DNA from 2 places in the Arthrobacter sp. TJ-265 genome. Region 2 is predicted to be linked to the other one. Evidence: predicted binding sites of a transcription regulator. Region 2 holds the regulator's gene; the other holds the start of a gene.

Region 1 (8,544 bases), on a different contig from region 2:
CCACCAGCGGGACGATCGCGATCAGCAGTGGCGGGACGGAGATGTCCTCCGAGTAGAAGAACGCGATGATGCTGATCGCCAGGAGGTCGTCCACCACGGCGAGCGTCAGCAGGAAGATGCGCAGTGCGCTGGGGAGTGACGAGCCGACGACGGCGAGGACGGCCACCGCGAAGGCGATGTCGGTCGCGGTCGGGATCGCCCAGCCGCGCAATGCCTCGGGGCCGGCACTCAGCGTGATCGCGACATATACCAGTGCGGGAACGACGACTCCGCCGATCGCCGCTGCGACGGGCACGACCGCGCGGTCGAACTTGCGCAGGTCACCGGCGACGAACTCGCGCTTCAGCTCCAGGCCCGCGAGGAAGAAGAAGATGGCGAGCAGGCCGTCCGCGGCCCAGGCCCCGATACTCAGCTCGAGGTGCCAGGGCTCGTAGCCGAACCTGAAGTCACGGACCGCGAAGTAGGTGTCCGCCGCGGCGGTGTTCGCGAGGACGAGCGCCAGGACGGTGGCGAGGAGGAGCAGGCCTCCACCGACGGTCTCCTTGCGCAGGATGCCGGAGATGCGCAGGTGTTCCGGGTAGCTGCTGCGGCTGAAGACGGTGGCGCCGCGGGGTGGTCCGGGCGGACTGGACGGTGCGTGACTGGAGGTCATGGGTTCCTGGGATCGGGCTCGCTCGTATGAGCGCCGACCAGACTTCCCGGCTCACCAAGACCTCCAGCGTAGCGCGCGGGCGGAGCGGACCGTGAAAAAAGACGCCGCAGCAGGGGCCTTGCGCTGCCCGCTCAGACGAGGGAACTGAAGTGCTCGGCCTTGCCGGTCGGTCCCGCCACGATGATCTCGTCGTCGTCGTACAGGGTGGTTTGCGCTGTCGTGTAGTCCCATTCGCCGCCCTTGCGCTTGACGGCGACAACCGTGACGCCGTGTTTGGCGCGCAGGCCAGTCGTGCCGAGCTCGCGGTCCCAGTACTCCCGTGGCGGCCGGGTCTTGACCATGGCGAAGTTGTCCTCGAATTCGACGTAGTCGAGCATGGTGCCACGGACGAGGTGGGCGACGCGCTTGCCCATGTCGTGCTCGGGACGGATCACGCGCTCCACACCGAGCTGGGAGAGGATCTGGGCGTGCGGCTCGCTGACGGCCTTCGCCCAGATGGTGGGCCGATCGAAGCGTAGGAGGATCGACGTCGTCAGGATGCTCGCTTCCAGGTCGCTGCCGATGCCCACGACGACGCGGTCGAAGTCCGGCAGCGACAGCTGGCGCAGGGCCTCCTCCTTCGTGGTGTCGGCTCGCACCACGTGCGTGAGCAAGCCGTTGTAGGACTGGACGACATCCTCGTCGTCGTCGATCCCGAGGACTTCGGTCCCGGCGTTCTCGAGTTCGAGGGCCAAGGCACCTCCGAACCGGCCGAGGCCGATGACGGCGACGGAATCCGCGACGGTGGTCGCGGTGCCGGGCTTGGAGGAGAAGATGTGGTGCCTAGCCAATGAGGGGCCTTTCCTTCGGGTATTCGTAGTAGAGGGGTTTGGAGCGCAGCGCCAGCGCCGTGGCGAGAGTGACCGGGCCGAGGCGTCCGGCGAACATCACGAGGATCAGGACCACCTGGCCCGCGGACGGGATGCCGGCCGTGATGCCCGTGGAGAGGCCGACCGTCGCGAAGGCGGAGATCACCTCGAAGAGGATCCGGTCGAGGCCGAAGTCTGTGGTGAGCATGAGGAACATGGTTGCGGTGGTGACGAGCCCGACGGCGAGCAGGACGATCGAGATGGCCTGCCGCTGGGCGGAGCGGGGCAGGCGCTTGCCGAAGACGTTGACGGCGGCGCCTCCGCTGATCTCGGTGTAGAGGATGAAGAACAGCACGCCGAACGTGGTGATCTTCAGACCACCGGCTGTTCCGGCGGGGCCGCCTCCGATGAACATCAGCACGTCCATGACCAAGAGGGTCACCGGATCGAGGTGCGCGAAGTCGACGCTGTTGAAACCGGCCGTCCGTGTCATCACGGACTGGAAGAATCCCGCGAGGATCCGCTCCCGCGGCCGCATCGCCCCGAGGGTGGCGGGGTTGGACCACTCGACGAGGGTGATGCAGACAGTACCCAGGACCAGCAGGGCCACCGTGCCGCTCAGCACCAGTTTGGTGGTCATGTGCCACTTGCGGGGGTACCGGAAGTGGCGTCGGAGTTCGAAGAGGACCGGGAACCCCAGTCCGCCGATGATGACGGCGGCGCAGATCGGCAGGCAGATCCACGGGTCGCTCACGAATCCGATCAGGCTGTCGCTGAACAGCGCGAATCCGGCGTTGTTGAAGGCGGACACCGCGTGGAAGATCCCGAGCCACACCGCTTCCCCGAAGTCGTGGCCGTAGTGCAGCCGGAAGCGGGCGGCGAGCAGCACCGCCGTCACGGACTCCACGACCAGGGTGATCCGCAGGACGCCCAGGAGCACGGTGCGGACGTCGCCGAAACCCACGCTCTTGGTCTCCGCCGCCGTCGAGATGCGCGAGCGAAGGCCCATCCGGCGGGCCAAGAGGACACCCAGGAGGGAGGCGAAGGACATGATGCCGAAGCCGCCAACCTGAATCAGCCCCAGGATGATCACGTGGCCGGCACCGGTCCAGTAGACCGGCGTGTCGACGACGATCAGACCGGTGACGCAGACGGCGGAGGTGGCCGTGAAGAGCGCCTCGAGGAACGTGGCGCTTCCTGCTCCCACCTTCGAGCTCGGGAGCATCAGCAGCACCGTCCCGACGAGGATCGCCGCCCCGAAGCCCAGTACGATCACCTGGGCAGGATGGCGGGGACCGAGCCGTTCCAGCCGGACAGCGACGGTGTGTGCGGCCCGGTGCAGGCGGGCGGCCGCGGAACGGCGGAACTTCCGGACCGGTGCGGTGCGTGACGTGACGGGGATGCCCTCGACCTCCGGGGACGGTGCGACCGGTGCGGACGATCCGCACCGGTGGCTCATTCAACCCGACGACCGGTCGCGGACCTGGCGTCTTTACGCTTTCTTGATGCGCCCTGCGCCGTGAGGAGCCCTGCCTCCTGCAGCAGCTCGTTGGTCGAGCGTCAGGCCCGGACGAGGAGGTCCGGCAGATCGGCGATCGTCGGCACCTCGTGGTCCGGGCGTGTCATGACGGCCGGGTAGGGTCCCCCGGAGCGGTTGAGCCAGACCGTGCGGAGACCAGCCCGCGCTGCCCCGTCGACGTCCCACGGGTGGACCGCGACGAGCACGACGTCGTCCGCCGCCCGCTGTACCGCCCGGAGGGCGTAGGCATAGGACTCCGGGGCCGGCTTCCATCGCGGTGCGTCCTCGACGGACAGGACCGGGCCGACGTCGCCACGGACGCCTGCCCGCTCGAGGAGCACCTCCGCGGTCGCGGCAGCGCCGTTGGTGAGCGCTGCCAGCTCGAAGCCCCGGCCGGCCAGGGCCCGGAACCCCTCGACGACGTCCGGGTGGAGGGGCAGCCCCTGCAGGCTCGTCATCACGTGCGCGAGCGCATCGTCGACGTCCCGGTTGAGCGGCTGCCCCACGAGGACCGTGCGGAGGGCATCCTCGGCGACCTCGCCGAAGGGCACGTTGTCCCCTGCGGCCGTGAGGGCGAACCCGTCACGGAGCACCGAGGCGAACCACAGCGCGGCCAGCTGCGGAGGAGCACCGATCTCCTCGAAGTGCTGGGACATCCGCCCCATGTCCGAGAGGGTCTCGTTGACGTCGAACAGCACGAGGGGCAGGGCCACTACTGGCGGTACCCCTCCACCTGGCTGACGGGACGGGTGCCGGCATCGGCCGGGTTCTCTCCGGCGTCGGCCTTTGCCCGGCGCTGGCGCAGCAGGTCCCAGCACTGGTCGAGATCCTCCTCGACGCGCTTGAGGCGGGTGGCGTGGTCCTGCTGTTCGGCTCCCGCGCCGGCGTCCTGGGGCTGCTCACGGAGGTCGTGCTCTTCCTGGACGAGTGTCTGGATGCGCTGCAGGATGTCCTGGTTGTCCATGGTGCTGTCCCTTCGTGGGGTGGTGCCCGGCAGGCGTCCAAGACGCTCAGCAGGCTTTCCTTCAGGCTACTGAGGCAGCACAGCGATGACCAGCACGGCTATCGGCGGAAGTCCGGACGCGACCACACCCGCACTGCCGTACCGGGGGAATTTGGCGCGGCGCCCGGATGGCCTAAGCTATGGGAGAACCAGTTGCCTGTGTAGCTCAGTCTGGTAGAGCATCCGCTTCACACGCGGAAGGCCCGGGGATCGAGGCCCCGCGCAGGCACGAAAATCGGCTGGAGACAGCACCACGGAGAAGGTCCGTACCGATACGTCGGTACGGACCTTCTCCGCGTCCCGGGGTTTTCGTTCTGAGCGAACACCACCCCTTAGCACTCGCCGCGTCCGAGTGCTAACATTTTTCGTAGTTGAGCGGAGGACGCTCAACCCAGAAGAACCAACCACCTGCCGGTGGCATCAGCGAAGGAGTTGTTTCCCGTGGCCATGAAATTTGATCCTTTCCGCGAGCTGGACCGCGTGACCGGCGCCCTGCTGGAGGGCCGCTCCGGACTGCGCCTCATGCCGATGGACCTCTATCGGGAGAAGGACCACTACGTCCTCTCCGCGGACCTCCCGGGCATCGACCCGGGATCGGTCGACATCGACGTCGACGGCCAGCTCCTGACGATCCGCGCCGAGCGCACGCTGCGCAGTGCCGAGGGCGTCAAGTGGCTGACCCGCGAGCGTGAGAGCGGTTCGTTCCTGCGCCAGCTCAACCTCGGCCAAGGCGTCGACACGGAGGGTATCGCCGCCCGCTACGAGAACGGCGTCCTCAGCGTGACGATCCCCGTCATCGAGCGCGCGAGGCCCCGCAAGATCGAGGTGGTCAGCGGAGAGTCCGCCGAGCCGGTGCAGTCCTCCGTTTCCGGATCGACCCCCCAGGGCGCCGTCGACGCGTAGGACCGCCCACCCGAGTACTCCCGGACAACCGCCCGGGGGTACTCGGCGTCGATCCCCACGTTCCCCTTGCATGCTGCGCGGCCGGGTGCGGAGGATGGGGGCATGGACTTCACACCGAGCAGAGCAATCGTCACCGGTTCCGATTCCGGCATCGGCCGCGCAACGGCCATCGCCCTCGCCGCGGCGGGCTGCGACGTCGGCGTCACCTGGCACTCCGACCGGGAGGGAGCCGAGGAGACCGCGCGGCTCGTACGGGAGAAGGGAGTGCGGGCCGCCGTCGTACGGCTCGACACCACGGACGCGCCGGCCTGCGGCGACGTCGTCGACCAGCTCGCTCACGAACTCGGCGGACTCGACGTCTTCGTCAACAACGCCGGTGTCAACGGAGGCACCATGTTCATGGAGACGGACTGGGACACGTGGCGCGGCACCATGGGCGCGAACCTCGACGGTGCGTTCGTCTGTCTCCAGCGCGCGGCACGGCACATGATCGACGGCGGTCGGGGTGGACGCATCATCGCCGTGACCAGCGTGCACCAGGAGCAGCCCCGCGTGGGATCGGCGGCGTACGACGCCTCCAAGCACGGCCTCGGCGGTCTCATCCGGACCATCGCCCTCGAACTGGCGGACCGGGGCATCACCGCCAACGCCGTGCTGCCCGGCGAGATCAACACCCCCATGAACGACTCCGAGGAACAGGACCCCCACTCCATGGACCGTCCCGGCATCCCGCTCGGACGCCCCGGCGCGCCCGAGGAGATCGCGGACGTCGTGGCCTTCCTCGCCTCCGGTGCCTCCAGCTACGTCAACGGGGCCTCGTTCGTGGTCGACGGCGGCATGCTCCTCATGGGACCCCAGGCGGGGTCGCACCTGACGAGCGGGGACTGGCGAACCCTGTGACCTCGCCGCGACGAAAGCGGCCTCAACCTTCAGCAGCCATTCACGCCCCGTTCAGGAAGCGTGGCTAGCGTTGGAGTCCCGGAACCCTCCGAAAGGCCCACCATGAACGCTCTCCCTGCAGCCCCCGATGCCGAGGTCCAGGACTGGTCGCGCTTCAAGCGCGGCCAGCACGTCACCCTCCACCACGCCACGGGCCCCCAGCTCGGCGGTGTGCTGGACATGAGGACCGATGACGCCTCCGTGGTGTGGATCCTGCTGAACGACGGCGGCGGCCGGCGGCTCGTCCACCGGGCGGACGGCTACCGCCTCCGTCACGCCTGACCCGCCCCGCCCGCCGAGGGTCCGTCCACCTGCCGTCCACCTTGGGTTCACCGGACGGCCACCTGTAACGTGACCGGGGTGAGAATTCGTACCGCCCTGTCCCTGACGCTCGCCGTCACCCTCGGCCTGACCGCCTGCGGATCCGACTATCCCCTCGGGCCGGAGCAGGAAGCGGCGGCCAGGAACGGCGACATGGGACTCCAGGGCGCAGTGACGGCCTCCGGGTCCTCGGCTCAGGGACCGGCCATGGATGCGTGGCGCACGGGGTTCTCCGCCCTGTACCCCCGAGCGCAGGTGCAGTACTCGCCCGATGGTTCCGGTGCGGGACGCGGTGCGCTGCTCGCAGGCGCCGTGGGCTTCGCCGGCTCGGATGCCTACCTCAGCGACGAGGAACTCGCGGAGTCCACAGAGGCGTGCGGACCGGACGGCGCCTTCAACATCCCCGCCTACGTCTCGCCGATCAGCGTGGCGTTCAACCTGCCCGGGATATCGGCACTGAACCTTGACGCCGCCACCGTCGCCCGGATCTTCCGCGGTGAGATCACCAGGTGGGACGATCCCGCAATCACCGCGCAGAACGACGTCGACCTCCCCGCGCTGTCCATCGCGGCAGTGAGCCGCTCCGACGACTCGGGCACCACCGAGAACTTCACCGACTACCTCCACGCCGTGGTCCCAGAGACCTGGACCGAGGAGGCCGACGGGACGTGGCCGGCGGGGCTCGCCAACGAGAACGCCAAGGGAAACGCAGGCGTGGTCAGCACCGTGGCCGCCACCGTCGGCGCCGTGACGTATGCCGATGACTCCGCCGTCGGCGGTCCCCTCGGACGGGTGGCACTGAAGGTCGGCGGAGACTACGTGGACGTGAGCTCCGAGGCCGCCGCGGCCGCCGTCGACCTCGCGGGCCGCGTGCCCGGACGCAAGGACCACGACATCGCCCTGGACCTCGACCGGAGGACCAGCGAACCAGGGGTCTACCCGCTGGTCCTGGTGTCCTACCACGTGTACTGCTCGCGGTACGAGAACGAGGCGACCGCCGACATCGTGCGCGCATTCGGCACCTACGCCGTCAGCGAGGAGGGCCAGGTGGGAGCCGCGGAGGCCACGAAGAGTTCGCCCATCTCACCGGAACTGTCGCGCCAGGCCACCGAGGCGATCGCATCCATCGAGGTGGGAGACATCCCCTAGCACGCGGAAAGGCGGACCCCCGAGGGGATCCGCCTCCTGCGGCACCGGGCCGGTCAGCCGACGCGCGGGCCGCCCGAGTCGGGATCGTCCGCCGAGGTGTCCGGCAGCACGCTGTTGGCCGGCTCCGCCTCGGACGTGACACCCGAGGACGGTGCCGCGACGTCGCCGCGCCAGGCACCCGTCTCGCCGCCGCTCTTCTCGATGAACGCCTTGAAGCGCTTGAGGTCGCCCTTCACCTGGGAGGCATCAGCATTGACGACGGCCCCGACCTTCTCGATGAACGTCTCCGGGTGCCAGTCGATCTGCACCATGAGCCGCGTGGTGTTCTCGTCCAGGCGGTGGAAGGTGACCACGCCGGCATGGGATTCGCCGTCGGTGCTCTTCCAGGCCACCCGCTCGTCGGGGTGCTGCTCGGTGATCTCGGCATCGAACTCGCGATGCACTCCCCCGATGCTCGTCACCCAGTGGGTGGAGGTGTCCGAGGTCTGCGTGATCGAATCCACGCCGCCCATGAACTGGGGGAAGCTCTCGAACTGGGTCCACTGGTTGTAGGCGGTGCTGACCGGTACTGATACGTCGATGGATTCCTGCACTGAAGCCAAAACGGTTCCTCCTTGGTCGGACTCCGGCGCCGCCCGCACACCGTCGCAGGGCATGCGACACGGCGAAACCGTAAGTCCCCTTAGCGTAGGCAGATCGGCTGGAATTGACCAACGCGCAGGGCTAGGGTGAAAGGAGTCCCCCCGGCAGGAATCAGCGCCTCCGGCGCCCGGTCGGGAGGAGAAAATCTCTCTAGCACTGGAGGATCCATGAAGGCATCACCCACCCTCACAGACAACATGCAGGCCGTCCTCGTCGACCTCATCGAACTGCACCTGCAGGGCAAGCAGGCCCACTGGAACGTGGTCGGCAAGAACTTCCGTGACCTCCACCTGCAGCTGGACGAGATCATCGAGGACGCCCGCCTGTTCGCGGACGAGATGGCGGAGCGGATGCGCGCCCTGCACGCCGTGCCCGACGGCCGCAGCGTGGCCGTGGCCGAGGGCACCAAGATCGATCCGTTCCCGGCCGGCCTCGTCTCGACCAAGGACACCGTGGGCCTCGTGGTCCGGATGCTGAACGCCAGCGTCAAGACCATGCGCGACGTCCACGACCAGATCGACGAGGAGGACCCCACCACCGCGGACCTGCTGCACGGCTTCATCGCCAA
Region 2 (8,544 bases):
GCGACGTCCACCAACATCTCCCTGCAGTACCTCTCGGTGACGCCGGACGGCCCCGTCCACCTCGACGAGCACCTCTCCCGCGCCAAGTTCCAGGACCTCACCAAGGACCTCCTGGACCGCACGAAGAAGCCGTTCCACGACGTCATCACCGAAGCCGGCATCAAGGTGGCCGACATCGACCACATCGTCCTGGTCGGCGGCTCCACCCGCATGCCCGCCGTCGGCGAGCTCGTCAAGGAGCTCGCGGGCGGCAAGGAGCCCAACAAGGGCGTCAACCCGGACGAGGTCGTGGCCGTCGGTGCCGCGCTGCAGGCCGGTGTCCTGAAGGGCGAGCGCAAGGACGTCCTCCTCATCGACGTCACCCCGCTGTCCCTGGGCATCGAGACCAAGGGCGGCATGATGACCAAGCTCATCGAGCGCAACACGGCCATCCCCACCAAGCGCAGCGAGACCTTCACCACGGCGGACGACAACCAGCCGTCGGTGGCCATCCAGGTGTTCCAGGGCGAGCGTGAGTTCACGCGTGACAACAAGCCGCTGGGCACGTTCGAGCTGACCGGCATCGCACCGGCTCCGCGCGGCGTCCCGCAGGTCGAGGTCACGTTCGACATCGACGCCAACGGCATCGTGCACGTGTCCGCCAAGGACAAGGGCACCGGCACCGAGCAGTCGATGACCATCACCGGTGGTTCCTCGCTCTCCAAGGAGGACATCGACCGCATGGTGCGCGAGGCCGAGGAGCACGCCGCCGAGGACAAGAAGCGCCGCGAGGCCGCTGACATCCGCAACGGCGCCGAGCAGCTCGCCTACTCGGTGGACAAGCTGATCGCCGACAACGCGGACAAGCTGCCCGAGGAGGTCAGGACCGAGGTCCAGGCCGACGTCGACGCCCTCAAGAAGGCCCTGGAGACGCAGGACAACGACGACGAGGTCAAGGCGGCCTTCGAGAAGCTGCAGGCCTCGCAGTCCAAGCTCGGCGAAGCGATCTACGCCTCGGCGCAGCAGGACGCCGGCCAGGCCGGCGCAGCGCCCGCCGACGACCAGCCAGCCTCCGCCGGTACCGACGAGGACATCGTCGACGCCGAAGTGGTTGACGAAGACACCAGCGAGAAGAAGTAGTCATGCCGCACCACGGAAACGAAGAAGAGCACCAGTCGGAACCGGTGAACTCATCCGACAGCCGGAGGATCGACCCCGAGACAGGCGAAGTCCGTGGGCAGCAGCAGGACGCCGGCGAGCCGGCCGCGGAGGAATCCGCGGCCGGAGCGCAGGCCACGCCCGCAGCCGACGCTTCCGACGGGGACGCCCTGGCCCAGGCCGAGGCCATTCTGAACGAGGCCGGTGCCGAGGGCGAGAGCAACCCGGCGGTGGACGTCGTCGCGGAGCTCCGCAACGACCTGCTCCGCCTGCAGGCGGAGTACGTCAACTACCGGCGCCGCGTCGAGCGTGACCGGGACGTCGCCCGCGACCAGGCGGTCATCGGCGTCCTCAACTCGCTGATGCCCGTCCTCGACGACATCGACGCCGCCCGTCAGCACGGCGATCTCGCGGAGGGACCGTTCGCGGCCATCGCGGGCAAGCTCGAGAACGTCCTGAAGACGTACGAACTGACCCGGATCGACGAGATCGGCGTCGCGTTCGACCCGAACGTCCACGAGGCGCTCATCCAGCAGCCGAGTGCGGACGTCCAGGCCGACAGCGTCAGCCAGATCCTCCGCGCGGGCTACCGCAAGGGGGAGCGCGTCCTCCGGGCCGCCCAGGTGATCGTGGCAGTGCCGGAGTAATCAGCGGCACGGGCGCCGGGACAGTTCCCGAACGGCGGCAATGAAATTCCTGAGGGCCTTGGCGGCCCTTGGAATATTGAAGCCGCCTTCCTCGGGAACTGTCCCGGCGTAGCACGCTTACCCACTTTTCGAATCGGAAGAACAACGGAAGGAGACGCCCAGTGGCTAGTCAGGATTGGGTCGACAAGGATTTCTACAAGATCCTGGGTGTCTCCAAGGACGCGTCCGGCGACGACATCAAGAAGGCGTACCGGAAGCTCGCGCGCAAGCACCACCCGGACCAGAACCAGGGGGCTGCGGCGTCGGAGCGCACCTTCAAGGATGTGTCGGAGGCCTACTCCGTCCTGTCCGACGCCGAGCAGCGCCAGCAGTACGACGCCATCCGCGCGATGGGCGGCGGCGCGCGCTTCTCCGCAGGCGGAACAGGCGGCGGCGCCGGGGCCAACGCCGGCTTCGAGGACGTCTTCGGCAACCTCTTCGGCCAGGGCGCAGGCACCCGCCAGCGCACCGGTTTCTCGAACGGCAACCTGCCCCCCGAGTTCGCCGACCTGCTCGGTGGCGGGGGCATGGGCGGCGGCGGCTTCCCCGGCGGGTTCCAGTCCACCCGCCCGCAGAAGGGCGCGGACCGCACGGCGAGCACGTCCATCTCCTTCGCCGGTGCCATCAACGGCACGACGATCGGCCTGCGCGAACCCTCCGGGGAGCAGATCGACGTCCGGATCCCGGCCGGGATCCGCGACGGCCAGAAGGTCCGGGTCAAGGGCAAGGGCCAGCCGGGCCAGGCCGGTCCCGGTGACCTCATGGTCAGCGTCAGCGTGAAGGAGCATCCGCTCTTCAAGCGCGACGGCGACAACATCCGCCTGCACGTGCCCGTCAGCTTCCCGGAGGCGGCGCTGGGCGCCGAGATCCAGGTGCCGACGCTCAGCGGCGAGATGGTCACGATGCGGGTACCCGCCGGCACGCCGTCGGGCAGGACCCTCCGGCTCAAGGGCCGTGGGGTGAAGACCTCGAAGACGACCGGTGACCTGCTGGTGGTCGTCGACGTCGTCGTTCCGCAGAACCTCTCGAAGGAGGCGGAAGCGGCGGTGGAGACGTTCCGCGCCGCCACGAAGGACGCGGATCCGCGGGCGGGCCTGGCCGCGAAGGCGCGCCTGTAGCAGGACGTTCGCGCAGTACCTCCGAGCAGCATCCGGGAGCATCGGCAACGGAAGGAGACCCGCCATGGACCACACCTTGCCCATCTATGTCATCTCGGTGGCCGCCGAGCTCGCCGACATGCACCCCCAGACGCTCCGCCAGTACGACCGCCTGGGCCTCGTGACGCCGAGCCGGGCGCCGGGCCGTGCGCGGCGCTACTCCCAGAAGGACGTCAGTACGCTGCGCGAGATCCAGCGACTCTCGCACGAAGGGGTGTCGCTGGAGGGTATCCGGCGGATCCTCGACCTCGAGAACCAGGTCGCGGCGCTCCAGGCGCGCGTCGCGGAACTGACCTCCGAACTGGCGGCCCGCCACGTCCACGCCGAATCGAGCCGGGTCTTCGCCGCCGGTCTCGCGGGGGACGTCGTCACCCTCGTCCGCGGGCAGCGTCCCCGCCCCCGCAGCCAGGCCCTCATGGTGTGGCGCCCCGAGTCGGCGCGCACCTCCACCCAGGCGTTCAACTAGCCCCCGGAGGACCCGGGGCCGGTCCGCACCGCGGGCCCCGCCCCGGTGGAGCCGCGGACCACCAGGTCCGCCTGGAACAGGATCTCGTTCCGCGAGGCCCGGTCCCCGTCCAGTTCGGTGACCAGCGCGTGGACGGCGGCCTCCGCCATCGCCGCCACGTTCTGCCGCAGGGTCGTCAGCGGCGGATCGGTGAAGGCCATGAGCGGGGAATCGTCGAAACCCACCACCGAGATGTCCTCCGGCACCCGCAGGCCGCGGGTCCGGGCGGCACGGACGGCGCCGAGGGCCATCACATCGGAGGCGCAGACGATCGCCGTGTGTCCCGCGTCGATGAGCTCGTTCGCTGCGCTCTGCCCGCCCTCGATGGTGAACATGCTCGTCGCGACGTGCGGCTCGGCGTCGTCCTCGCCGAGGAACTGGACGAGCCCGGAGCGGAAACCCTCCAGCTTGCGACGGCTCGGGATGAAACGGTCGGGGCCCGTCGCGAAGCCCACGCGCTGGTGGCCCTGCGCCACGAGGTGCCGGACGGCCGTGCGGATGGCGGTGGCGTCGTCGTTGGAGACGGATGGCGCGTCGATCTCGGGCCTGGCCCCGTTGACGAGCACGAACGGCACCCGGCCGCGCAGCCGCCGGTAGCGCTCCATGCTCGCCCGGCCGTCGGAGTGGGCGGCGCAGACGAAGATGATCCCGCTGACGCCCTGGTCCAGCATGAGGGCGACGTACTCGTCCTCGGTGATGCCCCCGCCCGGTAGGGTGCACAGGGCAGGGATGTAGTCGTTGGGTGCCAGCAGGGCCGCGATGGCGCCGGCGAAGGCCGGGAAGATGGGGTTCACGAGGTCCGGGACCACGACGCCGATCTGCCCCTTGGAGCGCCCGGCCGTGCGGGAGGGCCGCTCGTAGCCCAGGCTGTCCATCGCCGCGAGGACGGCCTCCCGGGTCTCCTGGGAAGCACCGCCCTTGCCGTTCAGGACGCGCGACACGGTGGGGACGCTGACGCCGGCAGTGCGGGCGACGTCGTCCAGGCGTGGCCGCTCGCGACGCTTCCCGGGGGTCATGGCCCTAATCTAGCGCAGGCCGCGGGCGCTCCCGAAAGATTGCGTGAAAGTTTTGCGAAGACCTTCTGCTCAGCCCCCGGCGTCCCTAGGGTAAGAGTATCCACTCCTCCTCAGTCCGGCCTGCAGCGACGCATGGCCGGGGAAGGACCACCATGACCCTGAACACCACGGATACGGGCCGGACCGGCGGAAGGCCGCCCCTTCGGCGCCGGTCCCGGCTCGCCGCCGTCGTCCTGACCGCGCCGCTCCTCGCGACCCTCATGCCTGCGCCCGCCCTGGCCGACCACACGACGCCGCCGGGTACGGTCGCGCTCGTGGGCTCCCTGCAAGCGGAACTCGGCTGTCCCGACGACTGGCAGCCGGAGTGCGCAGCCACCAGACTCGTACCCGTGGACGGCTCGCCGGACACCTGGTCGGCGACCTTCGATGTCCCCGCCGGATCCTACGAGTACAAGGTGGCGCTGAATGAGTCCTGGGGCGAGAACTACGGCGCCGACGGCGCTGCCGGTGGCGCGAATCTCGCGCTGCAGGCTCCGGGCGGCCCCGTGACCTTCACCTACGACCACCGCACGCACGTCATCTCGAGCGACGCGCCCCCGGCGCCCACGGGGTCGACGGCGGCGCACTGGCTCACCGCGGACACCCTCGCCTGGGGTGCGGAGCTGCCGGAGGACGCCCGCTTCCGGCTGTACTCCGCCCCGGAGGGCGGACTCGTCGCCGAGGACGATCGTGTCACGGGTGGCACCTACCTCGACCTCCAGCGCGGCAGCGATGACCTGCCTGCGGATCTCGCCGCCCGGTACCCGCACCTGGCCGACCTCATGACCGTGACGCTCGGGAAGAAGGACGCCCGGAAGGCCGGTGAACTCCTCAGGGGTCAGCTGCTCCTCGCCGCCGTCGGGCCGGACGGGAAGGTCCTGGCCACCACCGGCGTCCAGGTGCCCGGAGTGCTCGACGACCTCTACGCAGGAGCCGAACGCCGGCAGCTCGGCCTCAGCTGGAAGGGCAGGAAGCCGCACCTCGACCTGTGGGCCCCGACGGCGCGCAGCGTCTCCGTACAGGTCTTCCGCGACGGCTCGGGCGGCGAGCCGATCGCCACGCGCCCCCTGCGCGCGGGCAAGGACGGCGTCTGGAGCGTCGACGGCGAGAAGGACTGGAACGGTGCGTACTACCTCTACGACGTCGAGGTCTTCGTCCCCGAGACCGGCGCCGTGGAACGCAACCTCGTGACCGACCCCTACAGCGTCGGCCTGTCCACGAACTCGGAGCGTTCACTGATCGTGGACCTCACGGATCCGGCGCTCATGCCGTCGTCGTGGTCCACCCTGCCGAAACCTGTCCTCGAGCGCCCCGAGGAGCTGTCCGTCTACGAACTCCACGTGCGGGACTTCTCCATCTCCGACGCCACCGTGCCCGAGGCCGAACGCGGCACGTACGCCGCATTCAGCCGGCCGGACAGCGCCGGCATGCAGCGGCTCTCGGAGCTGGCCGACAACGGGCTCAACGCCATCCACCTCCTGCCCGTGAACGACATCGGCACCATCGAGGAGGACCGGGCGCGGCAGTCCGAACCCGCCTGCGACCTCGAGGCGTTCGCCCCGGACAGCACCGGACAGCAGCAGTGCGTCACCGACGTCGCCGCCCGGGACGGCTTCAACTGGGGCTACGACCCGCTGCACTACACGACGCCGGAGGGCTCCTACTCCACGAACCCCGAGGACGCCACGCGCATCCGCGAGTTCCGCGGCATGATCGCCTCGCTCAACGGGTCCGGGCTGCGGGTCATCCAGGACATCGTCTACAACCACACCGCGGGTGCCGGCCAGTCGTCGGAGAACAACCTCGACCGGATCGTGCCCGGCTACTACCACCGCCTCGACCCCGAGTCGGGTGCCGTCGAGACCTCGACCTGCTGCCCGAACACGGCGACCGAACACACCATGATGGGCAAGCTGATGGTCGACTCGATCGTGACGCTCGCGCGCACTTACAAGCTCGACGGCTTCCGGTTCGACCTCATGGGGCACCACTCGAAGCAGAACATCCTCGACGTCCGTGCGGCCCTCGACACGCTGACCCTCGAGCGCGACGGCGTGGACGGCACGTCCATCTACCTCTACGGCGAGGGCTGGAACTTCGGGGAGGTCGCGGACAACGCCCGGTTCGTCCAGGCCACGCAGGCCACCATGGCCGGCACAGGCATCGGCACGTTCAACGACCGGCTCCGCGATGCCGTGCGCGGCGGCGGACCCTTCGACGACGACCCCCGGATCCAGGGCTTCGCCTCCGGGCTGCTGACCGACCCGAACGGCGTCGCCGGCAACGGCACCACGGCCGAACAGCGCGCCGAGCTGCTGCTGTCGCAGGACCAGATCCGGGTGGGGCTCACCGGCAACCTGAGGGACTACACGTTCACCGACCGCACCGGCCGGCAGGTCACGGGCGCCGACGTCGACTACAACGGGTCGCCGACCGGGTACGCCGCGGACCCGCAGGAGAGCATCACCTACGTGGAGGCGCACGACAACGAGACGCTCTTCGACGCGCTCGCGTTCAAGCTGCCGGCCGACACCCCGATGGCCGACCGCATCAGGATGCAGACGCTGGCGCTGTCCACCACGGCCCTCGGCCAGGGGGTCTCCTTCTGGCACGCGGGAGGCGAGGCGCTGCGCAGCAAGTCGCTGGACCGCAACAGCTACGACTCCGGCGACTGGTTCAACATCCTCGACCACACGGGCACGGACAACGGCTTCGGCCGGGGGCTGCCGCCGCGGGCTGACAACGAGGGCAAGTACGCGTTCATGCGGCCGCTGCTGGCCGACCCGGCGCTCAAGCCGTCACCGGCTGACATCGACGCCGCGAGCGGGCAGGCGCAGGAGCTGCTGCGGATCCGGCAGGGCAGCCCGCTGTTCAGCCTCGGCACGGCCGCGCTCGTCCAGCAGAAGCTGTCCTTCCCGGGCAGCGGCCCGGACCAGACGCCCGGCGTCATCGTGATGCACCTGGACGACACCGTCGGTCCCGATGTCGATCCCGGGCGGAAGGGCATCGTCGTGGTCTTCAACGCCTCCGACGAGCCCACCACCCAGCGCGTCCCCGCCGCCGCCGGCAAGGGCTTCGCGCTGCACGCCGTCCAGGCGGACGGGAGCGACGACATCGTCCGCCAGGCGGCGGCCACCGCGGACGGGACGTTCACCGTCCCTGCCCGCACGGTTGCGGTGTTCGAGGCGCGGTAGTCCGCCCCCGGGGCCCGGCATCCCTTCCGGGGTGCCGGGCCACGTGCGTCCCGGGAAGAATCGGCGCGCGTCGCCGCGACGATCGGACCTGGCTGAACCCGGAGACCACGGTGGCTCGCACGACGAGTACCGTCTCGAGCCGGGTGCGTGACGCGGAGGTCTGCGCTACACCGCCAGGGGGACGGGATGCACCTCGTCCGCGGGATGACCTGTGCGTTCGTGAATGCGCTTCACGGCGTCCGCGGACGGGGCGTCGGACAGGCAATAGACGACGCCCGCCTCAGGGTCGGCCCAGGCGCTCCTGAAGACGACGTCCTCCTCGCCCTGAATGGCGAGATCTGCCGCGTGAGCCGCCTCCAGATCCTCCTTCGTCAGGCCCTTCATGTTGTGGTGGACATCCATGAATGAAGGCATGACAACCCTCCTCGATCGTGGTTGATATTGGCTGCAGGGGTGTGAGGTCTGCAGGATAGATGCCTGGCGGAGGGTCGTCAAGAGGCCCGCCCTGGTGTCGGGCCGGGTCCGGGTCAGGCCGACGGGGCGGCGGTGCTCGACCGGATGATCAGCGCGGTCCGGGCGGAGTGGTTGGTGGGACGGTACGCGTCCGGGTCCTGCAGGATCTGCAGGAGGCGCTCGACGGCGCGCTTGCCCTGCTGCTGCGGGAACTGGGCGACGGTGGTCAGGCCGAGCGCCTCACCGAGCTCGTGCCCGTCGATGCCGATGACCGAGACGTCCTCGGGGACGCGCAGGCCCAGCTCGCGGGCGGCCAGGATGGCGCCGATGGCCATCTCGTCGGAGGCACAGAACACG

The links. The regulator HspR, encoded in region 2, represses chaperone genes until heat shock. The targets are predictions, from matches to a motif close to AAGTTGAGTCNNNNNGACTCAACTT.
Region 1: a site for HspR is predicted at 4,391-4,415, ahead of AC4D2E_RS11615 (Hsp20/alpha crystallin family protein). Genes of this name have one in related genera too.

Annotation. Positions count from the first base shown of each region.
Region 1 is NZ_JBZCND010000003.1:7,397-15,940, reverse strand. It holds gene nhaA (Na+/H+ antiporter NhaA) at 1-652, opposite strand, end outside; gene AC4D2E_RS11640 (potassium channel family protein) at 784-1,482, opposite strand; gene AC4D2E_RS11635 (TrkH family potassium uptake protein) at 1,475-2,959, opposite strand; gene AC4D2E_RS11630 (haloacid dehalogenase type II) at 3,061-3,732, opposite strand; gene AC4D2E_RS11625 (DUF2630 family protein) at 3,732-3,983, opposite strand; tRNA gene AC4D2E_RS11620 (tRNA-Val) at 4,178-4,251, shown strand; gene AC4D2E_RS11615 (Hsp20/alpha crystallin family protein) at 4,470-4,925, shown strand; gene AC4D2E_RS11610 (SDR family oxidoreductase) at 5,028-5,825, shown strand; gene AC4D2E_RS11605 (hypothetical protein) at 5,928-6,146, shown strand; gene pstS (phosphate ABC transporter substrate-binding protein PstS) at 6,225-7,334, shown strand; gene AC4D2E_RS11595 (SRPBCC family protein) at 7,388-7,927, opposite strand; gene AC4D2E_RS11590 (Dps family protein) at 8,144-8,544, shown strand, end outside.
Region 2 is NZ_JBZCND010000001.1:44,199-52,742, forward strand. It holds gene dnaK (molecular chaperone DnaK) at 1-1,119, shown strand, start outside; gene AC4D2E_RS00235 (nucleotide exchange factor GrpE) at 1,122-1,784, shown strand; gene AC4D2E_RS00240 (DnaJ C-terminal domain-containing protein) at 1,946-2,941, shown strand; gene AC4D2E_RS00245 (heat shock protein transcriptional repressor HspR) at 3,006-3,446, shown strand; gene AC4D2E_RS00250 (LacI family DNA-binding transcriptional regulator) at 3,443-4,501, opposite strand; gene pulA (pullulanase-type alpha-1,6-glucosidase) at 4,654-7,734, shown strand; gene AC4D2E_RS00260 (SCO4226 family nickel-binding protein) at 7,900-8,148, opposite strand; gene AC4D2E_RS00265 (LacI family DNA-binding transcriptional regulator) at 8,262-8,544, opposite strand, start outside.